Regions from separate parts of the Ruminiclostridium herbifermentans genome, predicted to be linked through region 3. Evidence: a T-box and tRNA genes for the amino acid it is inferred to sense, from the RefSeq annotation. Region 3 holds a T-box; the other regions hold tRNA genes.

Region 1 (7,876 bases), 2.2 Mb from region 3:
AATCAACCTCTTATCGCCTTTTGTATAGCCCTTTTGCACTAATGCAGAATATCCGCCAATAAAATTTACTCCAACAGTTTCAGCAGCTCTGTCCATTGCCTTTGCAAATTTTACATACTCCTCACTATCACAGCTTTCAGCTATTAATGCTATAGGAGTGACTGAAATTCTTTTATTTATTATAGGTATACCATATTCCTTTTCAATATTTTGTCCAGTAACAACAAGATTCTCAGCATATTTTGCAATTTTGTCGTATATCTTTTTACAGGAAATATCAATATCTGAATGACAGCAATCTCGTAATGAAATTCCCATAGTAATTGTTCTAATGTCTAAATTTTCCTTTTGAATCATTTCCAGCGTTTCAAGTATTTCATAAGTTCCTAGCATTAACTCTCACCTCATATCCTATGCATAGAATTAAAAATATCTTCATGTTGAATCTGGATTTTTAACCCCAACTCTACTCCCTTTTTATCAAGCCTTTCAGAAAGAACATCAAAAGGAATATTACAACCAGAAATATCTACAAGTGTAATCATTGTAAATACATCTTGCATTATAGTTTGAGTTATATCTAGTATATTCACATTACTATCAGCTAGAATATTGCTAACTCCAGCTATAATTCCTACTCTATCCTTGCCTAAAACTGTAATGACTGCTCTCACGTCAAATACCTCCATTTATAGATAAACTTATTTTGTACTTCTCAAATGAATGTTATAATTTGTTAAAATACTTTTAGAGTCGTTTAATATTATATAACTTTGTTATTTAAATATCAATCATAATTAATTATATTGAAGTTAATTCAAACTATTGTGCAAATTATTTTATGGAACATTACCTTGTAAAAATTGTTACTTGAACCTTATAAGATAAAATTATTTTATAATTTACTTACTTCCGTGAATCTTATCTAAAAGGGTTACTCACAAGATATTTGCTGAATAATTATTGGTTTAGAACATTTATATCTACGCCTATATTCATCATTCTTGCTTCAAATAAAATTAAAAAAGATATTATTTTTCTCGAACATTTGTTTGATTTTTACTTTTAGTTGTGTTAAGATTTTATTATATAAAGTAAAAAATAGTGCCTTTTCTATAGGCAATAAACACTTTAGTTTTCAAACAGTGTATGTATTTCTTGACTCGTTTTAAACTAGTTATAGAAAAATAACTCAAGCTTCGCACATTAAATAATGTTAAATGAGAGTGATACTGTGGACTTATTTGATAAACTTGGTATATTAGCTGATGCTGCTAAATATGATGTTTCCTGCTCTTCAAGCGGCGGAAGCAGAAATAATAAAAATGGTGTTGGAAACAGCCATGCTGCTGGTATATGCCATACTTGGTCTGATGATGGCAGATGTGTTTCATTGCTCAAAATTTTATTATCAAATGAATGTATATATGATTGTGTATATTGTGTTAACAGGTCTTCAAATGATGTCCCTCGTGCAAGCTTTACTGCCGATGAAGTCATTGACCTCACCATGAATTTCTATAGAAGAAACTATATCGAAGGACTTTTCCTAAGTTCAGCTGTGCTTAAAAACCCTAGCTATACTATGGAATTAATGCTAAATATCGTTAGAAGACTCAGAAATGATCATAGATTTTACGGGTATATACACCTGAAAGCCATTCCTGGCGCTGATGAAAGACTCATTAGTGAAGCAGGTATGTTTGTAGATAGAATGAGTGTCAATATTGAACTTCCTTCTGACAAAGGACTAGAGGTACTAGCTCCTCATAAGCCCAAAAAGGCATTATTAAAACCAATGCATCAGATAAGCCAAAAAATTATTCAAAATAAAGACGAGCAAAAAATATATAAAAGAGCCAATTTTAATACAAGTTTGACAAAGAGAGATCAATTTGTACCTGCTGGACAAAGTACCCAGCTTATAGTTGGTGCTACACCTGACAAAGATTTAAGCATTTTGAAGCTTTCAGAAGCCTTGTACAGCAATTTTAATTTAAAGAGAGTTTATTACTCTGCCTATGTTCCTACATTATCTGACCCAAGACTTCCTGCTATTATAAAACCACCCTTACTCAGGGAACACAGGTTGTATCAAGCTGATTGGCTGCTTAGATTCTATGGCTTTTACGCAGATGAATTACTTAGCAAGTCAAATCCAGACTTTAATCCAGAATTAGATCCTAAGGCTGACTGGGCACTTAGAAATCTTCATCTATTCCCAGTGGAAATTAATTCTGTAGATTATGAAATGTTATTAAGAGTACCTGGAATAGGCGTTAAATCGGCTCAAAGAATAATAAAAGCAAGAAGGGTTGGCAAATTAAACTTCGATAACCTAAAGAAAATTGGTGTTGTACTAAAGCGAGCTGGGCATTTTATTACTTGTCAAGGTAAAACATACGAAACTTATAGTCAGAATGAGCATATAGTTAAGGAATCCCTTATATCGGCAAAACTGCTTCCTCAAAGCAAAAAATCTGTACCTGGACAAATGTCTTTATTATCAGAACTTAATGAGAATGGCATAAGCGAAGGAATGTCTGATTTATATCTATATGATTCACCACAAAACACAAAACAATGGCTCAGTTATTATAATCTGCCACAGGATGGGAGGCTATTAATAAGTGATATACATTTATGATGGAACCTGGAATGGCTTTTTAACAGCCGTACACCATTATTATTACGACCGTGAAAATATAACAAATATTGAATCTGCGCTCTCCTGTTCTCCAAATTTGATTGACGAATACCGAGAGATTACTGCCGATATCGATAAAGCAAAAGCCGTAGAGAATGCTATACGGGTCAAGATATCCTATGAAAGCTTAGATAATATTTTGCGATGTTTTTTTTCTGAAATAGCTGGTCGTGAAATGTGGATTTTAAACTATATAAAGCTAGGGTTTAAAATTGGAAGTAAAATAGATAGTATGCTTGGAACTCAAACTGTTTTAGATGTTTTGATACCTGCACGAAAAGTTAAATCAGAATCCCATCTTATGTTGGGTATTCTACGTTTCGAATTGTTAGAAAATAATATATACTATGCTCCAATAAAGCCAGACCATAATATTATTACTTTTATCGCTCCCCATTTTAAAGAGCGTTTTGCTGATCAGAACTGGGTTATTCATGACATTAAAAGAAAGCTTGCAGCCTTGTACAACAAAAAAAATATGATTATCTCATATATGGATTTAGCTGATATTCCCGATCGACATGCTGATGAACTCAAATTTCAATCCCTTTGGAAAAACTATTTTAAGCATATTGCAATCAAAAGCAGAATAAATCCAAAGCTACAGAAGCAGTTTATACCAAAACGCTATTGGAAGCAGCTTACGGAGAAGAATTAAGTTAGTCAATGCCTCTAATTCTTCTCAATAAGCAATATATTGATTGAATTACTTGAGTCTATTAACCAATTCCTTGAATGTATTTCCACGATGCTCAAAGTTTTTGAACATATCAAAGCTGGTACTTGCAGGCGACAATATTACACAGTCTCCCGGAGAAGCTTCTGCATAAGCGCGGTTAACAACTTCCTCATAGGTATTGCAATGGATTATTTTAACCTCACATTCATTATCTGTCTGATTAATGTAGTTATTTAATGCTTCTTCAATCTTTGGAGCAGTAGCACCTATTAACAAAAGGCACTTTACCTTTTCGGCAATTATCTGACCAATTGAATCATAAGGTATTCCCTTGTCCTTACCACCTGAAATAAGAATTACTTTGTCTTTAAAAGTACTCAGAGCAGCAATTGTTCTTGAAGGGCTGCTGTCAATTGAACTATTGTAAAATTTAATGCCATTTAACTCTCTTACAAGTTCTATTCTATGTTCAACACCGTTAAAGGTAGTTGCAATCTTTCGAATTGTTTCAGGCTTAACATAATCAATTGTGGCAGCAGTTGCAGCCATATAGTTTTCTATATTATGAACACCTGGTATCTTTATACTTTCAGCATCTACTACCTCTATTTCTTCATTTTCATTTTTCACAATAATTTTTCCATCTTTAAGAATAACTCCAGTATCAATATTATTCACTCTTGAAAAATAAACATATTGACCTTTAGCTTCATTTGCAAAACTCTTTGTTACTTCATTATCATAATTTAAAACTAATTTATCATTTTCAGTTTGGTTTAAGAAAATATTCTTCTTTGCATCAATGTACTCGCTTAATGATTTATGAACATCAAGATGATTAGGTGTAATATTTGTAATTACTGAAATAGATGGACACTTCTTTATTGTCATAAGTTGAAAACTGCTTAATTCTAAAACAACTTTATCGGATTCTTTAACTTCATCTATTTTGCTCAATAAAGGAGTACCAATATTACCACCTAGCCAGCAATTATACCCTTCCTCTGTAAGTATCTTATAAATTAATGTTGTTGTAGTGGTTTTACCATCACTTCCTGTAACTGCAAATATTTGTGCAGGACAAAGACTGATAAAAACTTCCATTTCAGAAGTAAGTTCTGCTCCGTTATTTACTGCATTTACTAGCTGTGGTAAATCAGGTCTCATTCCCGGAGTACGGAAAATAATATCAAACCCATTAAGTGATTCTAAATAGTCTTCTCCTAAGATATACTTAACAGATAGTCCCTTAAGTTCTGATAATGCATCTGAAAGTTTTTCTTGAGTATTTTTATCAAAAGCAGTGATATCAACACCTAAATTTACCAGATATTTAATAAGAGGAATATTGCTGATACCAATTCCTAATACAGCTACCTTTTTATCTTTAATGCTTTTTTTAAACTGTTCTAGTTTACTATTCATAATTATGTCCATACAATGTGTAATGTAAATAATTAAAACAAATACATTTGCATGGACTCTATCCCCCTTTATTATTCATATATGCAAAGTTGACTGGCAACAGCATTATCTAATATCCCAATTCTTCCATTTTGAATTTTTTAGTTAACTCTTCTATTGCATTATTTTTTTATTTATAGTAAAATACTTATTGCAGTCAATTTATGCGGATATGGCGGAATTGGCAGACGCGCATGGTTCAGGTCCATGTGAAAGCAATTTCATGCAGGTTCAAGTCCTGTTATCCGCACCAAAAGAGTTTGAAAATAATACTTTCAAACTCTTTTAATTTTATTCATAAATTTTTAGTTTAGAATCTTAAAAGACAAAATTATCCTCATCTTTTTCATAGAAAAATGTTTTTATTGATTTAAAATTATATTTGTTTGCCATAATTAATTGCTCGGTACTTCCAACAAATAAAATACCTTGTGGATTTAATGACATATTAAACTTCTTATAAATATCATTCTTTGCTTCATCTGTAAAATATATAAGTACATTTCTACATACAATTAAGTCAATGCCTTTAGGATATGGGTCTCTTAAAAGATTAAATTGCTTAAATTCAACACATTTCTTTACTTCGTCATTTATCTTATAGCTATCGCCAATAACAGTAAAGTATTTTGATTTCATGTCTTTGGGCAAATTCTCCAAACTTTTTGCAGAATATACCCCGTTTTTCGCTTTTTCTAATGCTTCTAGGTCAATATCAGTGGCAAGTATTTTTATTGAACTAAGTGGTAATAGTTTGTTTAAAACCATTACCAAAGTATATGGTTCATCACCTGTCGAGCAAGCAGAACTCCAAATTGATATTTTTTTCTTTTTACTTAATAAAAGAGGAAAAATTTCCTTTTCGAGAACTTCCCATTGGTCTGGATTTCTATAAAATTCTGAAACATTTATAGTAAGATAAGTCACAAATTCTTTCAATAAGTCTTTGTTCAACTTTAAAGCTTGCACATAACTGGAATAATCATTAAAATTATTCTTTTTAATTAGAGCATCTATTCTTCTTTTCATCTGTTTTTCTTTGTACAGTGAAAGATTTATTTTGGTAATCTTAAATATCTCTTCTTTAAATAATTCATAATCCATAATTATATCCATGTTCCTTCTTCATTAAACTTTAGAAACAACTTGGAATCGGCACCTCCTTTAAAGTAAATATGATTTCTCTTAAATTCATCTCCCATTAGTATTAGGGGCACCCTATAATTCATGTATTTCGAAAAGTTGTTTTTATACTTAAATAAGGACGTACCAAGGTACATCCTTATTTATATAAAAACACAGAGTACATAATTTAAGGTTGTCTATGCCTTTATTGAATTATTTAAAACAATCCAATATACTATAGTTATTTTTATAAAGTAATGTCGTTATAGTAGTTGTCTAGAGTACAAACTGTTGTCAGAACAACCATTTAATCAAAAAAACAATTAATCATTTAAACTATTCAAATTTTCAGCTATAGTATTTGTCATATCTTCTTTATGCTCAGTTGGCAATTCCTCATCAGCAGCAACAGGTGCGTCCTTCTTTGCTCCTTTAGGATCAATTGGATTAACCTCTTTAATACTAAGGCTTATTTTCTTAGCCTCTGCATCAAGTTCTGTAATTTTAGCTTGAACCTCTTGACCTATTTTTAGAACGTCTCCTGGTTTACCTAATCTAACTGATGATATTTGTGAAATATGAACAAGTCCATCAAGTCCCTGTTCGATTTCTACAAAAGCACCAAAAGGCACTAAACGAACAACTTTACCAGTAATAACATTTCCAACTTCGTACTTTTTGATAGCGCTTACCCAAGGATTATCCTCTTTCTTTTTGAATCCAAGTGAAATACGCTTCTTTTCTTTATCAAAATCAATAACATAAACAGTTATTTCATCTCCAACCTTAACTACTTCTGATGGATGTTTAATCTTATTCCAAGATAATTCTGATAAATGAACAAGACCATCTACTCCACCTATATCTACAAATGCGCCAAAGTCCATAAGACTCTTAACTTGACCTTTGTATACTTTTCCTATTTCAATATTATTCCATATTTCATTTGACGCAAATTCTTTATTTCTCTCAATAATAATTCTTGCTGAAGCAACTACTTTTCTTTTCTGCTTGTTTATTTCTATAATTTGAACTTGCACTACTTGTCTTACAAAAGATGATAAATCTTTTACAAATCTATCACTTATTTGAGAAGCAGGAATAAATATTTTTACGCCATGTGAATAGCCAATTACCCCACCATTTACCTGTTCACTTATTTTAACAGCTATTGGTCTCTTGTTTTCAAAAGCATCTTCAAGAACTTCCCAGCCTTTAACAGCATCAACTTTCTTTTTGCTTAAAATTACATTTCCTTCACCATCATTAACTCTAACTACAAAAACATCAACTTCATCTCCAACTTTAAGTGATTTTTCAGGATCAAAGTCTATATCATCAGTAAACTCCTCCATTGGAATAATGCCATCTGATTTGAAGCCCAAGTCGACATATACTTCATTTAAATTAAAACCAATAATCCTTCCTTTTGTGATCTGACCCGTTGTCAATGTCACCAGTGAGCTTTCAAATGCATCAGCAAAGCTCATCTCTAAATCCTGTTTATTTAATTCACTCATGTTATGAATAACCTCCTTGATTACCCAGTCAGGTGTTGACGCCCCCGCAGTAATACCAATTTTTTTAATTTTTTTTATATCAACCGGTGGAATATCACTGGCTGTTTGTATTTTGTAAGTTTCTGGGCAGTTAGCCCTGCAAATTTCAAATAGTTTATTGGTATTTGAACTGTTTTCTCCTCCAATAACAAGTACCATATCTACTTCTTTTGAAATTTTATCTGCTTCTGATTGTCTTTTATCCGTCGCATTACATATTGTATCAAATTTTAAAACATTTTTAAACCTTTTATTTAAACTATCAATAATTTTTTCCCATTTTTCTCGAATAAATGTAGTTTGAGCAACAACACAAATGTTTTTTTCTATGTTGGGTAATGT
Region 2 (7,876 bases), 2.1 Mb from region 3:
AAGCAGTTCTTCAAAAAACCGTGAGGATATAATTAAAATACTTGAAGAAACCATGAAGGCAAATGACTCCATATTTGGTGTGCGTGTTTGCTTTGAGCCAAATTCATTTGACGGACGAGATATGGAGTTTGTAAATAAAAAATACCATGATGAGACGGGACGTTTGAATCCATACATATCAAGAGGAGAGAATGGTTTTGATATTTCAGTCTTAGTTGATTATGATAAGGAAGAATGGTATTCTGATACGAAGAAAACGAGAAAGCAAACATTTATGGAGCCACTGACTTATGAAGTCAATGGTAAAAAATACACACTTATAACTCAAGCACTTCCGATAATTGATTCCTCAGGTAATTTTATTGGAATAGTTGCAGTTGACATAGACATTGCTATACTACAAAAGTTGATTGAGAGTATTGACTTTGGAAGTGGTTATTCGACTATTTTTTCTCCAAAGGGAGTATTTCTTGCTCATAGTACAAAAGCTGATTTAGTCATGACAAATGTGGTTGATCTTGACGCAGCAAACAATTATTTAATTGATAGAATCGCAAAAGGAGAAGAATTTGATATAGTAGATAATTCTGCTGTAACAGGTGAAAAAACACTTAAGATTTTCGTACCTATAAGCTTTGAGGGTACAAATACCAATTGGTCTATATGTATAATAACTTATCATAAGTATTTTTTAGCAACCTTTTATACTTTGTTAAAGATGTTTGCATTTGTAGCTGTTTTTATACTTGTATTAACACTTGTGGTTCTTTCTATTGTCATTAAGAAAACTGTTACAAAACCTATATTTAGCATAGTAGAAGTTCTCAAAAGACAAGCAGCACTTGATTTCTCTTTTTATGAAAAATCAGAAGCAGTTAAGTATTGCTCTAGGCATGATGAAATAGGAATTATTGTAAACGCTCTAAAAACAATGGAAGATAGTGTAAAAGATTTTGTTGCTAATACATCGAAATGGGCACAGCAAATTGCAGCATCGATGGAGGAACTGACTGTAACAGCTCAACAGGCGGCTTTATCATCTGATGAGGTTGCTAGAACTATACAGGAAATTGCACGAGGAGCAAGTGAACAAGCTAAAGATACAGAGGTAGCATCTATTAATATTGAAGAACTAGGTAGTATTTTAGAGCAAGATGTTGATTTAATAAAAGAACTTAATGATGCTGCTTTAACTATTGATGAAAGAAAAGAAAAGGGCTTGTCAATACTAAAAGAGCTGGTTGAAAAAAATAATATGAATAATAATGCAGCAAAAATAGTTTTTAAAATAATTATAAGTAACAATGAAAGTGCGGATAAAATTGAAAATGCCAGCCAAATGATAAAAAGTATTGCAGAACAAACAAATATGCTAGCACTAAATGCAGCAATAGAATCAGCAAGGGCAGGTGAAGCAGGAAAAGGCTTTGCCGTTGTAGCAGATGAGATAAGAAAGCTAGCTGAGCAATCCAATTTATTCACAAGTGAAATAGAACTTATAATCAATGAACTAAAATTAAAATCTCAAGATGCGGTTGATACAATGAAGAATTTGAAAGGTCTCGGAGATTCTCAGGCAGAATGTGTTAAAAATACTGAAGCTGAGTTTGCATTGATTGCAAATTCAATAGATTCTGTAAAAAATATTGTTGAAAAATTAAACAGTTTTGCAGAACTCATGACAGATAATAAGAATAAGATAATTGAACTTACACAGAATTTGTCAGCTATATCTGAAGAGAATGCTGCTGGAACTCAAGAGGCATCTGCATCAATGGAAGAACAAGCGGCTACCATAGGAGAAATTTCAAATTCTGGACAAGAATTAGCAATTGTTGCAAAAGAATTGCATAAACAGATTATGAAATTTAGAGTGTAGATAAAGAAGATGTACGCTATCTTTAAAAATCCGCATAGAAAATAAAAAAATCATATAAGATTGAACAGCTAAAAACTACTGGACAAAAGCCAGTAGTTTTTTGGTGCGATAGTATTATTAAACTTGTACTCATCATTTGATGTATGCCATAAATTCTCAGCAGCATTCAATACTTGTATAAATGTATTACCAAGGCTAGGTGAAATAGTACCTTCAGCTTCAATTTAATCTAAAAAAATCTTAAGGAATTTATATTGAAAAAATAATGAGAAATAATGGAATCCAATCATTTCGATGTTTCATTGATTAAAACTGCTCTTTCTCGTATAATTAAATGTAAGTTTACTATTGAAAGAGGAAAAGGTATGTCAAACAAATATGTGACACCATTTGTTAAATGGGCAGGTGGCAAGAGACAATTACTAGATAGAATATCAGAAAGAATACCTCAGAACTATAATAAATATTTTGAACCTTTTATTGGAGGTGGAGCAGTATTGTTTGAATTACAGCCGGAACAAGCTGTAATTAATGATATTAATGCCTCACTTATTAATACGTATAGAATTATTCAAAAGAATCCACAAGAATTTATAGAATATATCCACAAATTGGATTCTGGGATGCTCGAAAACGGAAAAGAATACTATTACTATTTGAGAGAGCATTATAATGATAAATTAATGAAAGAAGAGTTTGACATAGAACTTGCAGCATTGTTTGTGTTTATAAATAAGCATTGTTATAACGGTTTGTATCGAGTTAATGGAAAAGGTTTATTTAATGTACCTTATAACAATAGCAAGAAAGAGTCCATTGACGCAGAATCTATTCTTCATGTTTCTGAATATTTAAAAAAGGTTGATATATTACAAGGTGATTTTGAAGAAGCCTGTTGTGATGCTAAAAAGGGTGATTTTATATTCTTTGACAGTCCGTATGCTCCTTTAAATCCTTCGTCATTTGAATCCTATACAAAAGAAGGTTTTGATGTGGAAAGTCATGAAAGGCTTTCAAGACTTTTTGATGAACTCACAAAACGAGGGTGTTATTGTATGCTGACAAATCATAACACTGAATTTATCAATAAATTATATGGCAATAAGGGATATAGGATTGATGTTGTTAGTGTCAAGAGAATGATTAATTCTGATGCATCTAAAAGAACTGGGGAAGAAGTTATTATATATAATTACTAGGGAGGTGTGTTTTTGGAAAGTTTATTTGATAAAAATCAGCAATATTTCTATGAAAACACAGCTGCTCAAATTATTTTAGGAGATTCTCTTAAGATATTACCAAAACTAAAGCAAGAAAGCATTGATATGATATTTGCAGACCCACCGTATTTTTTAAGTAATGATGGAATAACTTGTAAGGGTGGCAAAATGGTATCTGTGAATAAAGGTGAATGGGATAAGATAGGAACGTCCTCAACGCAAATATCAGAAAAACACAAATTCAATAGAAAATGGATAAAATTGTGTAAACGGGTATTAAAACCTAACGGAAGCATTTGGATTTCAGGAACATTGCATAATATTTATTCTATTGGAATGGCACTTGAACAAGAAGGATTTAAGATAATAAATAATATTACCTGGCAAAAAACAAATCCGCCACCCAATCTTGCATGTAAATGTTTTACGCATTCAACAGAAACTATTCTATGGGCGCAGAAGGCAGATAAAAAATCTCGTCATTATTTTAATTATGAATTAATGAAAGAACAAAATGGTGGAAAGCAAATGAAAGATGTGTGGGTAGGAAGTTTAACAAAACCATCAGAAAAGAAAGCAGGCAAGCATCCTACACAGAAACCGGAATATTTGTTAGAAAGAATTATTTTAGCATCTACTCAATCAGGAGATGTTGTTTTAGATCCATTTTGCGGTTCTGGGACAACAGGAGTTGTAGCTAACAGATTTGGGCGTTATTTTATTGGAATAGATACAGAAGAAGAGTATTTGAATATTACTAAGACGCGATTGGAGATGGAAATGGATGGCAAGTAGAAATTTTGAAGATTGGCTTGGGAAATTCAGAGCAAGTATTTCAAGCTATGATTATTATATAGATTTTAAGAAAGTGGTAAGCAATGTAGAAGAAATCAAGGTAGAACTAAATATCCTTAATTCGTTGATTGGTTCAAAGAATATAGAGGCAGAATTTGAAGCTATTGTAAAAAGATATCCAGAGACTCTTGCTTGCATTCCATTGTTACTGGCAGTAAGAGGTAACGAAATATATGCTCAAGATGAAAATGGTGCATTTCTGTATAACTTCAAGAAAATGAACTATAGTATTGAGCAATATAAGGTATTCATGAGAAAAACAGGTTTGTTTGATATGCTTGCAAATCATTTGGTAAATAATCTTGTGGACTATGTACTGGGTATTGAAACAGGACTTGATTCTAATGGAAGAAAAAATAGAGGTGGACACCAGATGGAGGACTTAGTAGAGAAATATATAAAAACTGCGGGTTTTATTAAGGATGTAAATTATTTTAAAGAGATGTATCTGGTGGATATCGAAAAGAAATGGGGCATAAATCTCTCGGCTATTTCGAATAAAGGAAAAGCTGCAAAAAGATTTGATTATGTTGTAAAAACAGATAATATGATTTATGCAATTGAAACTAATTTTTATGGTGGTGGCGGCTCAAAACTGAATGAGACTGCTCGAAGTTATAAAATGCTTTCGCAAGAAGCTGATACAGTGCCGGGATTTACTTTTGTATGGTTTACTGATGGTATTGGATGGAAAAGTGCAAGAGGCAATCTTAGAGAAACTTTTGAAGTAATGGAACATATCTATAGCATTGATGATATGGAAAATGGAATAATGAAAGAAATATTTAAGTAAGATGATTATGTTTTAAGCAGTGGGAAATAATAGCCGGCTTTTACAAATAATAAATTTGATGATCCAGCTATATCAGCAAAACATGATTTTGATATTATTAATAAATCTTCTCATTTTATTTTATTGTATCCTGAAAAAATTGCTAGTGGTGTATTAATTGAATTGGGTTATGCTATAGCTCTATGTAAGAAAATACTAATCATTACTCCTGAAAGAGAAACACTACCATATATGGCAAGAAAATTAGACTGTATTTATGATTTTATTGAGATATTGAATGCTAACGAGATTGATATAAATATAAAGTCAAAAATAAAAGCATTTGTATCAAATGAATAACTCATATAAGCTTTACAATGGAAGATATAAATGTATCTATTGTAAAAGGAAAAATCCTGCCACTATAGAATACACCTTTAATTGCAGTATTATCATTATAGAATTCTATATGCTCAGGAAATAAGAAAGATGTTGAAAAGTTAGGAATTATAATTTTACTTGTTTTTTCTATGACATCTATATGATATTTTGTAAGTATCATTATTTATATTAGGATTTTTATTGTATAAGTTAGAGGAATATGGAAATAAGAGTACAATTATAATATTAAATTACTTTTGTTTAGAGTACTAATTATAGATTAGTTGTAGTTGTAAGATACAATAATCAGTTATAAGTGAGTATGTAGTAATATACAAAAATGAATATAGTATCAATAAAGATAGGGAAGATAAGACATTTTAATTTTTATATTTTATATATTGTTATTTTTATGTATATTTTTTTGATTTTTTTTAATTTTATTATTGACAACATAGAGTGAATGCGAGTATAATCATACTTGCTGATGGCAAACACATTGTTTATATGATAAATGCGATCGTGGCGGAACTGGCAGACGCGCACGTTTGAGGGGCGTGTGGGAGACCGTATGGGTTCAAGTCCCATCGATCGCACCATTAAAAAAGCAAGCGGTATTAGATATCGGTTGCTTTTTTGTATCGTTTTTGTTTGGGGCTTGAACTTGGACAACGTCACATCGAGCGCACCAATTTAAAAGCAATCGATATGTGTATCGGTTGTTTTTTTGTGTATTTTGAGTTGGGGCTTGAAATAGCAACTTGGAACATTCTAGGATGTTCTAAAAATAGACGGAAAACTCTTCATCAACTTCTATTGCTATTAATTAAATGTTGTGACAAATAACAAAGTATACCCTGTCACAAAATCAGAGTGTAAAAGTTAGAATAATTTAATACAAAGTTAACAATTTTACATTAAAAAAGAATTATAATAAATATAGTTATCTATCATAAAGTCAATTATGGTTAATAATTTTGCCTTTAAAATGAACAATGTGATATTATACTTTGATTGTTTCAACGGTTTGGTTTTTAGATTTTAAGGTATGTAATTCAGAAAGATTTAGCTTAAACCAATCTGTCCAACACAATAGCATATTTAGCTACAAATCCAAATTATTGTCCGATAGCATAGGATATTTAGCTATAAACCCAAGCAATCGTCCAATAGAATAGGATATTCAGTTACAAATCCAAATTATTGTCCAATAGCATAGGATATTTAGCTATAAACCCAAGCAATCGTCCAATAGAATAGGATATTCAGTTACAAATCCGAACTATTGTCCAATAGCATAGGATATTTAGCTATAAACCCAAGCAATCGTCCAATAGCATAGGATATTTAGCTATAAACCCAAGCAATCGTCCAATAGAATAGGATATTCAGTTACAAATCCAAATTATTGTCCAATAGCATCGGATATTTAAACACAAACCCAAGCTATCGTCCGATAGCATAGGACATATAGCTACAAACCCAAACTATTGCCTGATAGAATCGGAAGCTCGCCGACAGGATTGACATAATAAATTTTATTAAATTCTTTAGAATACATATTGTAGTCTTAGGGCAGTATTGATACAATATACTAATGACAATGAGAAAAAGGAGAGTTGAGTGTGGGGTTATTTAGTTTTAATTATAATAAGCCAGGTCCAGGGGTTGAAAAGGATGCACCTCCAAAGCCAAGGTTTTTTGTTTTTTTTGAAGTAGTTAAAAGAAAATTTTGGAATTTGATTAAGATTAACATGATGTTTGTGCTGTTCAATATTCTTGCATTGTTGGTAGCAAATTATATATCATCAGTACTATTCCAAAGAATAAGGATTGATGGTGGTATGGGTGATTTAGTTATTAGAGTATTTTTTGCCGCCATTATTACACTAATTCCTGTAGTTACTATTGGACCTGTACAAGCTGGTTTTACTTATATTTTGAGAAATTATTCACGAGAAGAGCATTCCTTTATATGGGGAGATTTTAAAGAGCACTTTGTAAAGAACTTTAAGCAGGGAATGATAATTACAATTATAGACATATTTGCTATGATACTATTTAGCATTGCCATTAATGTATATTTTAGTATGAATGGTTTATTGCCTATATTTGGTGCAACATTTATGCTAATATCAATAGTAATTTTCTTCATGATGCATTTATATATGTACCCAATGCTTGTTACTGTTAATTTAAGCGTTAAGAATATATATAAGAATGCATTAATATTCAGCATAATGAAGTTTATACCAAACCTTTTAATGATTATACTCAATTTATTCATTGCGTATTTAGCTTTTTATATTCCTATTCTTGGAGTTGTAATTTACGTATTTTTATTGCCTGCTTTTGTAGGTTTGATGAACAACTTCTACGTAGACCCACTGATAAAGAAGTATGTTGTTATACCTGACGTGAATGATAAAATTGACCAAGATAGTTTGCTTAATGATGGTAGTACTGGTGAAAGCTATTACAAGCCTGCTTTAGAGGATGAGGATAAATAAAGATAGATTGTCTTAAATGAATTTTACAATTTATAACTAAAGTCAATACAGTTTAGGCCTTCATGACGATATTTATATAGTCGCGAAGGCCTAACATTATTTTTCAAAGTACATTAAAGCTTAAATTCTTTCTTAATTGCAGAAATAGCTTTGTCTATATCTTTTTCATAAATAAGATAAGATATTTCAACTTCAGAGGTGCATATAAGCTTAACCTCAATATCATTAACAGCTAGCAGCGTAAATAACTGTGCAGCCA
Region 3 (7,876 bases):
TGCTAAAGCTGCAGCTTCTGCTTCGCTATTATCAGCATTGGCAGATATATCGATTTTTCCTCTTACAGTTCCGTTTATTTGAACTGCAATTTCAATAGTGTCTTTAGTCAATGCCTTATCATCGTATTGTGGCCAAGGCTGGTTGAATATTGAATACTCATAGCCCAGTAGTTCCCATTGCTCTTCTGCAAAATGAGGAGCAAAAGGAGAAACTAATTTAACAAGGTCAGAGATAGTATCCTCAAAGAGTTTGATGTTTTTAACCTTAACCTCTGCATCATATTTGTACAGTGCATTAACAAGTTCCATACAGCGAGAAATAGAAGTATTAAACTGGAATCTCTCTGTATCCTGTGTTGCATTTTTTATTGCAAAATGACGAGCATAGTTTAATTCCTTGTCGTCCTTATCCATATCAGTTCTAGATGTTTTTTGCTTTTGCTCTGCAAGACTTTCTACCAATCTCTCTATTCTGCCAACAAATCTTGATATTGCCTTGAGACCATCGTCACTCCATGGACCACCATCAACATAATTAAATCCAAATCCAAGATACATTCTGAATATATCTGAACCATATTTACGTACATATTCATCTGGTGAAATTGTGTTGCCCTTTGACTTACTCATTTTGTTTCCATCTGAACCAAGGATTGTACCCTGATGAACTAAAGATAAGAATGGTTCGTCAAAATTAACATAACCGAGATCACGCAGTGCTTTTGTTATAAAACGAGCATAAAGCAAATGCATCGCTGCGTGCTCAGCACCACCGACATATTTATCTACAGGTAAAATCTTATTAATCCATTCTGTATCAAAAGGTTTGTCACTGTTCTTATTGTCTGGGTATCTTAAGTAATACCAAGATGAGCATACGAAGGTATCTAGTGTATCAGCATCTCTTTTTGCAGGGCCGCCGCACTTTGGACAAACTGTATTTATAAATTCGTCACACTTCTTTAGTGGTGATTCTCCATCTGGCTTAAACTCAACATTATATGGAAGCATAACTGGTAAATCCTTTTCAGGAACAGCAACTTCACCACAGTGTTCACAATAAATTACTGGTATTGGAGCACCCCAGTATCTTTGCCTGGATACCAGCCAATCTCTAAGGCGGTAATTAATTTTTAAGCTACCCTTTTTGTCTGCTTCCAGCTTTTTAACAATACCGATTCTAGCATCATCAGATGATACACCGTCAAATTCTGCACTATTTACAAGTAAACCATATTCACAGAAGGGTAAATCATCATTAGTTCCATCAGCACTCTTGATTACTCTCTTTATTGGGAGACTATATTTTGTGGCAAAGTCAAAGTCTCTTTCATCGTGAGCAGGAACAGCCATTACACAACCTGTACCGTAGCTTGCCAATACATAATCAGCAATCCATATTGGCACTTTTTCACCTGTTATTGGGTGAACAGCATAAGCCCCTGTAAAGGCTCCAGTTTTTTCTTTAGTTGTTGAGAGTCTTTCAATATCAGTTTGTTTCTTGGTATCTTCGATATATTTTTCAATTGCTGCTCTGTTTTCAGCAGTAGTAATTTTATCTACAAGTGGATTTTCTGGAGCCAGAACCACATATGTTACACCATAAAGGGTATCGGCTCTTGTTGTAAACACCTTGAAGCTTAACTCTTGGTCAGCTACTTGGAATTCAATTTCTGCACCTTCTGAGCGTCCAATCCAGTTTGTTTGAATCTTTTTAGTTTTTTCAGGCCAATCAAGAATATCCAGCTTGTCAATAAGTTCCTGAGCATAAGCTGTAATCTTGAAGAACCATTGTGTAAGGTCACGTTTAGTTACTTCACTTTCACATCTTTCACAGGTACCATTGATAACCTGCTCGTTTGCAAGAACTGTATTACATTTTGGACACCAGTTTACAGGCGCATTTTTTCTGTAAGCCAGTCCAGCTTTATATAATTGCAGGAACAGCCATTGTGTCCATTTATAGTAGTCTGGCATACAAGTTTTTATCTCATAATCCCAATCAAAGGTTGCGCCTAATTCTTTTAGCTGCTGTTCCATTGTCTCAATGTTTTTAAGCGTTGAATCTTCAGGATGAATACCTGTTTTAATTGCATAGTTTTCAGCTGGCAATCCAAAAGCATCAAAACCCATTGGATGGAAGACTTCATAACCTTGCATTCTCTTCATTCTTGCCCATGAATCAGTTAAACTGTAATTATACCAGTGACCAACGTGCAGGTTTGCTCCTGATGGGTATGAGAACATTTCAAGGCAGTATAGCTTTTTGTCAATATTATCAGGATTAAATTTGTAAATCTCAGTATCTGCCCACTTTTTTTGCCACTTTCTATCTATATCTGCTGAGTATGGCATTTAATCAACTCCTTTTAAAATAATTATATCCAGTTTTTATATAAAAACATAAAACCCGCCTCTAAAAAAAGAGACGGGATAATCCGCGGTACCACTCTTGTTAGCTTTAATAGCTCACTCTAGTCCTTTAACGCAGGAAGATCGGCTGATTTTGTCAGCAGCTCCACGGCGAGTTCAAAGGCTGTTGTCTACTGCAATTTCACCAAATTTGCAGTTCTCTGTCAGGGAAAAATAACATGCTCAATATAGGGCATTTCCACAAGACTCAATTTCCTTTTACTAATCCGTCTCATAGCTTAATATTTTATTTTATAAGCTGAACAATAAATTTCACAAAGAATTTAACTCTAAAAGTTGATTTATTAACTAAATCTATACTAGATTATCATATATATAATATTTTTTCAATGCTTTAAACACCTGTTTATTTGCATTTTAAATATATGTCGAGTTGGTTTGTGTCTTTGAAATTCTTATTGATAATTTCTTGTTTATACAAAAATAAGTACTTATTAAAATTTGCTGTAGCTCTACAATAAGAAAACTTATCTGTTTTTACTTTAACCACACTTAAATATTAAACTCTATAAAGTTCACGATTGTATCATGGAACAAATCAAAAAGAGTGCTGGCAAATGGTAAAACGCATAGATTATCGGCAGTTAGGCTAAAAAGTAAGACCACGAATGATTGGCGGATACTTTGGGAGCGGAATTGGTTTTATTGACGAAATGAAAGGAGTTTGTATGTCAAATGCACCAATGGACGAGTGAATGACATTCAATAACGAGTGGTTTGACGATTTTATCTAGCAACACCCGCCACACCTTTAAAAATGTGCGCGTTCGTGGAGGATTATTTTTGATACAAGCTATTAATATTTGAGCAGGAATAAAAACATAGCTTGTTGACTTTGTCTAAATGGGATGAAACCCAGTATTTTAAACATTTATGCGGAATTAGAAGTTATATATTTTCAGTTAACATAAAAATAACTAATATATGAACTTCTGTCCTATTATTTACATAAAATAAATTACGACATAATTATGGGGAGAAAAGGATGATGGGAATGATAAGTACTTTTTAAAGGAGGTGCCGAAACCATGTCATACTAATTTGCTTCTAAAGTGTGGAATTGCATTTTAATTTCTGCATTTATCACTATGGAGTGAAGCTTATTTTAAAGAGCAGTTGCAGTTTATTATCTATTTAACTGACTAAAGTCAATTATGGTTAAAGCTTTCGCTACGGTATTTATAGTGTCTTTTTAGGCGTTAGGCGAATTAAGCTTTGAACTATTTTAAGTGAAGCTTGAGTTTGCTTTATAACTAGTTCGAAAAACAACTTTGTACGAACATGATGCTTTTCAAGTGATAAGAAACAACAAGCTGGTTTTGTCCGTGTTGGTGAGAGCAGCTTTAAACCCAAACACTATCAACAGATATTTTAGGATATATAAGTAAAAGTAGTTGACTTTTTAAAGCAATATTTTATGACATGGGAAGAGAATGGATAAATTCATAGTTATAATGGCAGGTGGATCTGGCACTAGATTGTGGCCCCTATCCAGAGAAGTTAAGCCAAAGCAGTTTATTAATATTGATAATGGGAATTGCATGCTGGTACGAACTATTGAGCGTGTACTCGAAATTGTACCTGCAGAAAGATGCTTTATTGTAACCAATAAGATACTTGCAAACATTACGCAAAATACTATTAAGGGTTTAGTACCTTTATCAAATATACTAATAGAGCCTGAAAAGAAGAATACTGCCGCATGTATCTCTTATGCTACTTTACTTTTAAAGGAAAGATATGGTGAGGGCATATTATGCTTTGTACCAGCAGATGGTTACGTTAAAGACAATAAAGCATATAAAGATGCAATAGAACGTGCATTTGACGCTGCTGAAAAGACAGATGATTTAGTTATAATAGGCATCACGCCCACTTATCCAGCAACAGGTTATGGTTATATTCAAACAGATAATAGCGAAGATTCTAAAAAAATAATGAGGGTAATGAAATTTATTGAAAAGCCTGATTTAGAAACTGCAAAAAAACTTATCTCAACAGGTGAATATTTATGGAACGGTGGTATTTTAGTGGGAAGCATGGATGCAATAATAAAAAACATAATGGAATTTCTACCCGACCACTATAACAGGTTAACTGAAGCTATTACTCATGTAAATGAGGGGAACGGTAACACATATATTGAAAATGCATATAATGAAATAAAAAATATATCTTTTGATAATGGAGTTCTTGAAAATAGCAAAGACGTTTATGTTGTAAAGGGTTCTTTCGACTGGGATGATATAGGTTCAATTGAAGCTTTATCAAAAACGATGGAGTTTGACGATGCTGGAAATGCTATAAGAGGTAAACATTTAGGGGTAGAAACATGTAATTCAGTAGTAGTTGGCGAAGATAAGCTTATTGCAACGATGGGAATAGATAGTCTGATAATCATTAGCACTCCAGATGTAGTACTTGTCTGCCCCAAAAATAAAGCACAGGATATAAAGACAATTGTTGACATTCTAAAATGTAATGGATATAAAAACCTTTTATAACTAGGCAAGAAATAGTCTATCGGTGTGGGAGACTTATTAATGGTTTGTTGGCAGGGGACATCAACTAACTGATGCAATTTTCTAAAATGACCATTAAAAACCAAAAATTAAAAGTCTTTCACACCTAAAATTTTAAGCTTATAGAGAAAGATGTAATTATGAAAGGAGTAGCCCAAATGCTCGATAATGATAAACTCATTGAACTGTATAAAGTAATGCAGACCATTCGATTGGTTGAGCATAGAATAGAAGATGAATACAAGTATGATGAAATAAAGACACCAATTCATTTGTCTATCGGTCAAGAAGCAATATCAGCAGGGGTTTGTATTAATCTTGAAAAGGATGATAGTGTAATTGGGACTCACCGAAGCCATGCCCAGTATATTGCAAAGGGTGGGGATATAAACAAAATGATAGCGGAACTATATCTGCGTAAAACAGGATGTTCTATGGGTCGAGGAGGCTCAATGCATTTAATTGATCCTGAGGCTGGAGTGCTTGGTTCTACTGCTATCGTAGGTGGAAGTATTCCCATTGGTACAGGTGTTGCTCTTGCAGCAAAGCTACAGAATAAAAACAACGTAACAGCAATATTTTTCGGGGATGGAGCAGTAGATGAAGGTACTTTTCATGAAAGCCTTAATTTTGCAGCAATAAAAAAATTACCAGCAATATATATATGCGAAAACAATTCATATGCAATAAATTCACATGAAATGGTAAGACATTCTACAAGCATATACAGATGGGCTGAAGGATATGGGATTCCTGCCTATCAGATAGATGGAAATGATGTTTTAAAAGTTTATGATATAGCAAAAAAAGCTATTTCAAGAGCCAGAAGGGGAGAGGGACCATCATTTATTGAATGTATTACATATAGGTGGAAAGGACATATCGGAACGGTAAATGATATTGGTGAAGGTCAGAGAACTCAAGCAGAATATGACTATTGGATTTCAAAATGTCCAATTAAGTGGTTCAGAGATTACCTAAAGGGTATTGGTGTTCTTGATGACAATATGATAAAGAGCATAGATGAGGAAATAAATCAGATTATTAAGGCTGCTTTTGAGTTTGCTCAAAATTCACCAAAGCCATTACCTAGCGACTTACTTGAGTTTGTATACGCTGATTAAGCAGAAATAATATTAGTAAAACAGATTTATATACCCAAATGGGTGTGAGGGAGGTAAGTATGCCCTGGACAACAATTGAAGTTGAAAAGCAGGATAAATTTTATATTAAAGACGATTCAAATGAAAGCAGAATTATTTCATATAAGGATGCCATATATGAAGCCCTGGATCAATCTATGGCACGAGATTCAAGAGTCTTTATAATGGGTGAGGGTGTTGATGACCCAGCAGGAGTATTTGGTACAACAAAAGATTTGCATAAGAAATATGGCGCTGACAGAGTATTTGATACACCAATTGCTGAAAATTCTTTGACTGGTATGGTGACAGGAGCAGCAATGGCTGGACTTAGACCAATTTTAATACACAGCCGAATGGATTTTTTAATTATTTCCTTGGATCAATTGGTAAACCATGCCTGTAAATGGTGCTATATGTTTGGAGGGAAAGTGAAAATTCCTTTGGTGGTTCGTACTATAAGTGCAAGAGGGTGGGGATCTGGGGCACAACATTCTCAATGCGTGCAGGGTATGATGATGAACGTACCAGGCCTGAAAATTGCTGCGCCTGCTACACCTTATGATGCAAAGGGACTATTAATTTCCAGCATAATAGACAATAATCCTGTATTGTTTGTTGAACACAGATGGCTTTATAAAACTATGGGTAATGTTCCTGATAACCTGTATTCCATTCCTTTTGGGAAGGGCATGGTAAGAAGAAAGGGAACTGACGTTACTATTGTAGCAGTTTCTTATATGGTAATAGAGGCTCTGAAGGCAGCAGAAAAGCTTCAGTCTGAAAATATTTCTGCAGAAGTTATAGATTTACGAACTATAAAGCCTATCGATGAAGATATAATTTTTGATTCCCTTGCAAAGACTGGGAAGCTGTTAATAACAGATACTGGCTGTAAAACAGGAGGGGTTGCTTCAGAAATAGCTGCTATTGTAGCAGAAAAGGCCTTTCATTTATTGAAAAAGCCTATTGAAAGAGTGTGCTGCCCCGATGGACCAACACCGGCAAGTGATGTTTTGGAAAAAGCCTATTATCAGGATTCTGAAAGTATATTTAAAAAGGTACTTGAGATGATGAAGTAATTGACTTTCAGCAAAAAAACTGATTGAAATAAGTGTAGATATTGGTTGGTAAGCCTAGTGTATTAAAATACCATGAGTTATAAAGTAGCAATATGGCAGAGACTAGAATGTTGGGCTGAACTACTGTTAATTTCTTGTGTCCGTAAGCAATTGGCAAGTTGGAGCGCCGATTGACTTTATGTGTGATAGTTTAGCATTGAAGCTTTTGTGAGCAGGGGGTGGGGTATACAAATATGGACAAAATTATTGAACAAGATTGCTTGGAGTATATAAAGAGAATAAATTTTGTACCGTTGTATGGAAAGACAGTGTTAATAACAGGTGCTAACGGATTAATAGGAACTTATATTATATATATGCTCCATTTGGTGAATACAATGGAGGGAGCAAATATTAATATTGTCGGAATTAGCAGAAATGCTCCTTGTCAGGCGCTAAGAGATATTTTCGACAGTAATTATAAATTTATTTCCTCTGACCTAAATAAAATAGATTATACAACTCTGCAGCTAAAAACTGATTATATTATTCATGGTGCAACCTATGCACAGCCTGGCAAATTCCTAAGAAATTATCTTGATACAATACATTTAAACACCACTGCTACTGAAAGGCTTTTGCAAAAGGCAAAGGAGGATGGTGCTAGGTTCTTGTTTTTAAGTTCATCAGAGATTTATGGAGAACCTGACAAGTATAA
Region 4 (7,876 bases), 1.8 Mb from region 3:
ATTTGTAACTTCCATTTTAAATGGACTTGCTAAAAAAGGAGATTCTTACTGAATATATTCTCGAATGTGAGAACTTTGATGAGAATCAATTAGTTTAGATGCTGTTCTTTATAAAGAATATATAAATATTCAAGAGCAGTAAGTTATAAACAATTAAGTACATTGCATTCGAACCTATAGGATTTGCCAATTAAAATGGCAGAAAGAGAATAGCAATAATGTGTATTAGGTGGTGATTTTATGAGATATGGCGGAGAGTATTTTTTTGAGTATAAAGATATTTATTGCCTTCTTGACAATGATAGAATTACATCGGTACTTCAAGAAATGAAAGTATCCCCTGAAAAGCAAATTACATATTTTCATGCTTTGCCAGGATTACATGAAATTGAAAGAGAAATACAAAACTATTTAGTATCTATGTACAAAAAAGATAAGGATGTCTTTGTGGATAAGTATTACAATAATGAATATTATGATGAGTATGCACAAAATATGTTAATTTACTATTTACGGGGATATGCTTATAAAGTTAAAAAAGCTTGCTATAACGAGTATTTTAATAAAGACAATCATAGATATGGTTTAAGTAATATCTACACACGAGTATTTAATATAGATTCAGACCACTATACTATTTCATTATTTACAGTTAACAAATTTCTTTTTTATAATAAAATAAAATTTAATGGGCATATCTATTTTTCTATAAAAGACATTTATCGTGTTAATGGTTCCCTCACCAACTTTTTTGTGGAATTAAAAAATAATGTAACTATTAATTTTAATGCGAATTATGTGAATGTTTATGTATCGAGAAGTAATTCTACTAATGATGGAGTATAAGGACATAAAAAAGAATATTGGGATGGAGCAAACAGAATACGTGTAAATAAGGCAAAAATACTTGTAGAACTTTTGAAGGAAAATGTATATGAAATAGAAAAGGTAATAGACGTAGTGACTCGTACTAAATATAAAAAATAATTGAAATAGTTCAAAAATGGTGTTAGAATTAACCCACTGGATTCTTTAAAATTTATATTCAAAAATCATATGAGTCCAGTGCGTGAAAAGTATAAAAAAGTATTAATAATTGGTGAAACGCTTTATTTTAGCGGATGTGGCGGAATTGGCAGACGCGCTGGATTTAGGTTCCAGTGGGCGACCGTGGGAGTTCAAGTCTCTTCATCCGCACCACGAAATAAAGAGTTTCACAGAGTTTAAAACTTTGTGGAACTTTTTGTTTTATGCAGGGATTTAGCGAGAACAAAGTGGCACGCTGAAACTAATAAAGATTTTGCCATCTCAAATAAGAGAGAGGGAGAGAAATTATAGGTAAACGATAAAGTAAAAAATAAACGTTAGCTTTTACTAAATTAATCATCTTTTTACATCTTCATTTGTTGATTAATACCATATTCTGTAATATAATTACTACAAAAATATACATTGTGGGGTACCAAATATGAAGATTAATAAAAAAGATTGTTTTATTGAGACAATAACAGCTAAATGGTGGTTTTTAGCACTTATCCCTATAGTGTTTTTCTTTTGCCCTCCATACTTGCAAAGAAATGGCTATCCTATAAGTGATTTTTTCAAATGGTACTTAACAATTGGAGAAATAAGCTCTAATAACTTTACGGGCTTTTTTGCTAAATATTCTATAATAATGAATTTAGTAGCTATAGCAGTTGTAATTCTGGCATTTGTGCTAAAAAGTAAATTCACCCGTGTGTTTTCAATATATATAGCGATAATGATGGCTTTTTTTGGCATTACACAAAACACATCATATACTGAACAAAATGGTCTCGGAATCATCACATGCTCATATATAGTACTTCCCATACTATCAGGAATATGGATATGGGAAGTTTTTGTTTGTAAAAATGATTTTAGCAAGGCAAAAAAACTGAACATATGGACAGTAGGTGCTTTTTTACTTGCTCTATTTGCTTTTTGGAATCCTATAGATTCAAAAACTCTAATGCCTGATTTCAATCCAGCTTATTTTCTGACAAATGGGGGCAACAGTATGTTTTGTACAATGACACCGATGATTATAGCTGTACTGTTTTTTATATATCCCAATATAAATACAGCCGCACTAAGGGTTACTGGAATAACGGGGGCGACAATTGGGTTTATACAAGTTGTGTTACATTTAGTGATAAATAGCAAAACTAATTGGTGGGTTGGCATAATACATATTCCGGTGCTTTCACTTTCTATAGCTGCTATAATAGTTTCATTCAAGGCAAATAAGCGATGATATTAAACTAGCAACTTAAAATGAACTTAAGACAGAGTTCATAACAGTAAAGGGGAGTGTTTATGTCAAAGCTTAAGAATATAAAAATTGTAAGTCTGATATTAATAGTAGCTTATGTACTTTTGAGTAAGAGTGAACTGCTAAATGACGATGCTTTTTTTATCTGTATATATCTATTGTCAATAGGAGTAGCAACTGCATTACTATCTACATTAACATTTAAACATTTTGTTCGAGGATTGGGATTAGGGGCTATTTTAACATTTATAGTCTTTTTGGTAGCTTTTATTACTATTCCGACGATTGAAGATTATTTGTACAAAATACCACATGAAGGAAATCTTTTAAAAGGAGCTGCCTTAGGGTTAAGATATATTTTTGCTCCTATGCTAATATCAAACCTTATAACCTATACAGTAACGTTTATATTATTAAGATTTTCTTTGAACCTCAATAATAAATTGTAAATCAATGTATGAATATAATGTAAATGAAAGTTGGTTGTATATTATGAAAAGGCGTATAATTTTAAAGAAAATACTAGAAGATAACCCATTTGAAAAGTGGAATCAATTCATTGATTTACTCGCTATGGAAGATTATAAGGATTTAACTGAAATTCAAAGGGTTGCATATCTTTGTTTTTGGTATGATTCTGAGGTTCAAAACGGAGGACATTTACAGTATTTTGTGAATAGAGGAACTTCATTACTAAAAGAAACAGAACTTTCCCTTGTAGAACTAGGAGCATTACAACAAATTTCAATATTATCAGAAGCAATAAATGTTCTCTGTTCTTTAGGAATATCCCCAATTGAGGGTATAGACGATTATATAGCAGAAGCCCTTGAGGGCAAATATTGTGATATAGATTCTAAATATTATAGTTGTAAACCAACAATATCAGATTTGCTTGAGAAATATTTTCAGAAATACGAAGATGAATTTGTTTTAATAGAATAATTTCATAAATATTTTTTGTAAGACAATGCTATTCAACATATTCGAGAAAATAGTTTGATAATTGTATATATTTTACTTTAATAAAAAAGTAAGTTTCCGATAGTTTATTTAAATCAAACAGGAATTGTCATAATTTAAGCACAAATAGTGGATGATTACAGTATAAAATAAATTTATTAGATTATATTTTATTTTAATTACTTAACCTTTTATTGTACTTCACTATTCTTTTAAATATCAGACTGTAGTTTCTTTATACAAAATTGTATAATAATGACGTTTAAATCAAATTAAATTAAGTTATTGGAGGTTTTGTAATGAAAACAAGTTTTTTCAAGTTTCTAGTTTTAACTCTTCTTATTTTTAGCATCTTTTCTTGTACACAAGCAACTGTTTTTGCAGAAGAAGCTACAACTTTCACACCTATTCACGAGTATAATTTTGATAATGACAGTGGAACAACGGTTTTGGATACGGCGGTTAGCGGAGGAATAAATGGTACTTGTTCGAGAAATAACATAATAACTGAAAATGGTCAAACATATAGAAGTTTTAATGGAAAAAGTGATGTAATAAAGTTTACAAGTCCTATTATTCCTACAGGTGAGAAAACCATCTGCTTTAGTATAAAAGTTCCTTCACTACCAAGCAAAGGTAATGTTTGGATAATGCATACCTTAGACGGTAATAGTACACGCCCAAATGGAACAGGTATTTTGATACCTGGTAGTGGTGATGCATATGGACGCTTAATGGTAGTTGAATCTAGTGGTAGGATTATTTCTCCTATTTCTATTTGTGATGATAAATGGCACTATATAGTTTATACCTATGATGGTACTACCGATGAAAATGGAATGAAACTATATATAGATGGAATATTAATGGGTGAAGCAAGAAATAAACGCTTATCAAGTACTGTAGATAACAATTTGGAAATAGGTTGTCACTATTCTGCTGATGAACATTTTTTTCTTGGGGACTTAGATAATATTAAGGTATATGATAAGGATATTTCTTGTAATGCACCAACCAATCTTAGAGCTACAGACGATAAATTAAAAATATGTTTAGCATGGGATACTGTTGACAATGCAACAAGTTATGTCGTTAAGCGCTCTATGACTGCAGGTGGACTATACACAACACTTGCGACTGTTACTTCGACATCCTACGTAGATAATAATGTAACAAATGGTAACTGCTACTATTATGTAGTCTCTGCAGTAAATTCAGTGGGAGAGAGTAAAAACTCAAACGAAGCTTCTGCCATTCCACAAGTAGCTAAACCCGAAGCACCAACAAGTTTAATTGCTAATAGTAGAGATTCTAAAGTAACTTTATCATGGAATAATGTTGAAGGAGCTACAAGCTACAATGTAAAACGAGCTACTACTCCTGACGGGGATTATACAACGATAGCAACAACTTCAGCAGCTATATACATTGATAACAATGTAACAAACGGAATAACATATTACTATGTTGTGTCTGCTATAAATGATGGTGGCGAAAGTGAAAACTCAAACGAAGTATCAGCAACTCCAAAAAATCCTGCTGTAACTCTTGAGGTTACATCTGTCGATAAAGCAAAACTAGGAGAGGAAATAACAGCCAACATTGTAATACATAATGCGGACAAGATATGTGCAGAAGATTTAAAAATATATTTTGATACTACAAAGCTACAGTTCATTAGTGCTGAGGGCGCTGATGGTATAAAGATATATAAGGAAGCAGATATAGAAGCTGGAATTAAAAGATTCATAACAGCAAGCCTTGGAAAAGAAAATGCCGCAAATGGAGATAAAGTGCTGCTAAAGCTAAAATTCAAGACTATTGCTAAGGGTGAAGCAAAGATTGATATATTAACAGGGCGTATCGCAGACAATGCAACACTAGAAGAAGATGTAAAAGAAGAATATTGCGGTGAAAAGCTTATAATTATAGAACCAGCAACAATAGATGTTAACCGTTCGGGAGAATATACCCTACTTGATTTAGGAATTGATGCTTGGTACTATGGTGATGTGGCTTCCTCCACAGATACATCAAAATATGATGCTGACCAAGATGGAAATGGTGTAATTGATGATTACGACTTATGTATAATAGTAATGGAGATACTTAACAATACAAATTATCCTGCAAATAGCTAAAATAGAGTTCAAATGCCAATATACCTTTAACATAAAAAAATAGCACTAGTAATAAGAGGGCTATTTGGGGTTATGCAGGCAATTGCAAAATAAGTTTAGTCAGGATTAAATATATTAACCAAAAGGGAAAGAATCACGATGATGAGTCTTTCACTTTACCAATTATTTAGAGGAAATATTAATTGTGGAACATTTTATTGTTGTGTACTTGTAGAATAAAACATAAGAATTAGCAAAAAATAGAGTAATGATGCGAGACAATTGCTTCAATTTCATAAATTTCATATACAAAGTGTGGAGTATTTGAGCACAAAAAAGGCTACTGGAGAATCTCCAATAGCCTAATCCTTTAATAACCCTAACCAATGTGAGTCATAAAACAAAGGTTTCCGACAATCACTACCTGATTACTGCTTTGGTTTTCAGGGTAGATAGTAGTAAGTTTGTTACTGAATTATATCTGAATCATATTAATTCAGTCCACTTATTTCAACAGTTCTGCTTTTAATAGTGCCAAATCTAAAGCGTCAATGGAATTGTCATTATTCATGTCAGCTGCAGTGATATCTATTTCAGAGAAAGATTGCCTTAAAAGAGCAGTTTTTAACGCTGCAAAATCCAATGCATCTACATTACCGTCTTTATTAGCATCTCCTTTCTTTGGGCCAGTGCTTACATCTACAAAATATTTGCTTGCAAATACTACTGCCTTTGGCAAGCACGCATTCCAGAACTCTACACTGTGAGAGCCTGGTCTAGTGATATATTCATGAGGTACTCCTGCTTGCTGTAATTGATTATGGAAATTTACATTCATTTGCCAAACCAATGAATCCTCTGTTCCACATTCCATAGCAAAAGCAGGATATTTGTTTTTATTTACGACAGAGATTAAATTTCCAGTAACTCCTAGAGCTCCACTCATGGAATAAGCTGAGCTGAACTTATCAGGGTATTTAAATCCGTGATATGCCGCTCCAAAGCCACCCATTGAAAGTCCTGCGATGGCACGGTTTTTACCATTTGCAGTGTCTATTCTAAACTTTGCTTCAACATATGGTATAAACTCTTGTTCAAAATATGTATCCCATTTTATGCCGGCTTTGTATGTATCAACGTAGAATGAATCGTTCAATCCATCAGGCATAATAATTACCATTTCTTTTCCACCAGCTCTGTCTACGATGGATTGCATGCCCATATCCTTCCAATTGCTATATGCTCCTCCCATACCATGAAGAAGATACATTACAGGGTATTTTTTTGTGGTATCTGTGGAATAGGAAGGGGGAAGATAAACATTGTAATTCATGTTACGATTTAATACTGTACTGAAATGAGACTCTGTTATAACCGAACTAGCGGCAAAGGTTGGAATTGCAAATAGGCTGCTAATTAATGTAACTACCATTAACATTGCGAGCAGCTTTTTTATTGACTTCATAATAGCACCTCCGAAATTAAAATAGATTCATTTTTAAAAAAATTTATGCAGGTCCCCATACTTTAAAATAAATTTGATTTTAAATATGGATTTACAATTTGTTACTAAAAATAATACCTCCTTTCATATAAAATAGGCTTTTTCATAACCAAATCCTACCATGAAATAGTAGCAGGTTCAAGATTTCTGCCATTCTATCACTCATTGACTAAGATAATATAACCCGAAAAGTACGGATTTTTAATGATTGTTTTTAAAACTAGAACAGCTGCGAAGACTCATTAAAATTTATTTATTATTAGCATAATTAATGTAAACAATTGAGGTACATAACCAATTATTTACTAATAAATAATCATGATAGGTTAATTTATTTAGACGAAAGTAATTTGTTTTGTAGTAGCACTAGCAGTGACTACCCCTAAAACCCTCTCTATTACTATGTATCAATGCATATAAACCAACCCTAAAAAAAAATTCATTTCGCATTACTATAATATGGATAAGTTATTACTTTTATGGAAAGTGCATATTTAAGGGGGGGTTATTTTGAAAGGAATAGTTAAAAAGGCTTTAGTGTCAACCATTTTTACTTGTATTATTTCGTTTTTAGGTTCAGGGGTATATGCTGCACCTTACGTTGATAGGATTATTGAATTTAAACAGCCTGATAATTCTGTAGTTGAAGTTAAGGTAACAGGTGATGAATACTATCAACATGTTGAAAGTCCAGATGGCTATACCCTTTGTCGTGATCCTGAAACAGGATGGATTTGCTATGCAGACTTAAATAGCGATCAAACCGAACTTGTTTCGTCAGGGGAAATCTATAGGGGAGTAAACAATGCAATCCAACAAAGTGCTCCTAAAGAAGTAAAAAGTGAAGCTATTCAAGACTCAAATGAAGGCAGACGCCAAAAACATTTGGAAATAAAACCTGAATTAATTGCTGAAAAAAGAAATAAAGTAAGGAACGAGCTTTTCCCAAAGGAAGATATAAAGAACAATATAACACAAAGAAGCAGTCCTAAT

The links. A T-box is a leader RNA that pairs with one kind of tRNA and senses whether it is charged. The one in region 3 lies ahead of leuS (leucine--tRNA ligase), so its partner is inferred to be a tRNA-Leu.
Region 1: it encodes a tRNA-Leu, which carries the amino acid that the T-box ahead of leuS (leucine--tRNA ligase) is inferred to sense. The anticodon was not compared.
Region 2: it encodes a tRNA-Leu, which carries the amino acid that the T-box ahead of leuS (leucine--tRNA ligase) is inferred to sense. The anticodon was not compared.
Region 4: it encodes a tRNA-Leu, which carries the amino acid that the T-box ahead of leuS (leucine--tRNA ligase) is inferred to sense. The anticodon was not compared.

What each region holds. Positions count from the first base shown of each region.
Region 1 covers NZ_CP061336.1:2,488,468-2,496,343, forward strand. The annotation lists gene EHE19_RS10180 (PFL family protein) at 1-393, opposite strand, end outside; gene EHE19_RS10185 (ACT domain-containing protein) at 405-674, opposite strand; gene EHE19_RS10190 (putative DNA modification/repair radical SAM protein) at 1,235-2,647, shown strand; gene EHE19_RS10195 (TIGR03915 family putative DNA repair protein) at 2,631-3,365, shown strand; gene murD (UDP-N-acetylmuramoyl-L-alanine--D-glutamate ligase) at 3,414-4,811, opposite strand; tRNA gene EHE19_RS10205 (tRNA-Leu) at 5,017-5,103, shown strand; gene EHE19_RS10210 (CheR family methyltransferase) at 5,169-5,954, opposite strand; gene EHE19_RS10215 (bifunctional 4-hydroxy-3-methylbut-2-enyl diphosphate reductase/30S ribosomal protein S1) at 6,299-7,876, opposite strand, start outside.
Region 2 covers NZ_CP061336.1:2,646,343-2,654,218, reverse strand. The annotation lists gene EHE19_RS10925 (methyl-accepting chemotaxis protein) at 1-1,879, shown strand, start outside; gene EHE19_RS10920 (DNA adenine methylase) at 2,245-3,078, shown strand; gene EHE19_RS10915 (DNA-methyltransferase) at 3,091-3,894, shown strand; gene EHE19_RS10910 (type II restriction endonuclease) at 3,884-4,747, shown strand; gene EHE19_RS10905 (hypothetical protein) at 4,910-5,086, shown strand; tRNA gene EHE19_RS10895 (tRNA-Leu) at 5,624-5,706, shown strand; gene EHE19_RS10890 (YesL family protein) at 6,733-7,617, shown strand; gene EHE19_RS10885 (ACT domain-containing protein) at 7,731-7,876, opposite strand, start outside.
Region 3 covers NZ_CP061336.1:4,713,955-4,721,830, reverse strand. The annotation lists gene leuS (leucine--tRNA ligase) at 1-2,355, opposite strand, end outside; T-box leader at 2,422-2,657, opposite strand; gene EHE19_RS19040 (mannose-1-phosphate guanylyltransferase) at 3,867-4,937, shown strand; gene EHE19_RS19035 (thiamine pyrophosphate-dependent dehydrogenase E1 component subunit alpha) at 5,114-6,079, shown strand; gene EHE19_RS19030 (alpha-ketoacid dehydrogenase subunit beta) at 6,139-7,179, shown strand; gene EHE19_RS19025 (NAD-dependent epimerase/dehydratase family protein) at 7,413-7,876, shown strand, end outside.
Region 4 covers NZ_CP061336.1:1,684,785-1,692,660, forward strand. The annotation lists gene EHE19_RS07110 (hypothetical protein) at 241-846, shown strand; tRNA gene EHE19_RS07115 (tRNA-Leu) at 1,118-1,200, shown strand; gene EHE19_RS07120 (hypothetical protein) at 1,469-2,278, shown strand; gene EHE19_RS07125 (hypothetical protein) at 2,341-2,745, shown strand; gene EHE19_RS07130 (DMP19 family protein) at 2,789-3,241, shown strand; gene EHE19_RS07135 (LamG-like jellyroll fold domain-containing protein) at 3,559-5,400, shown strand; gene EHE19_RS19720 (alpha/beta hydrolase-fold protein) at 5,885-6,844, opposite strand; gene EHE19_RS07145 (M6 family metalloprotease domain-containing protein) at 7,394-7,876, shown strand, end outside.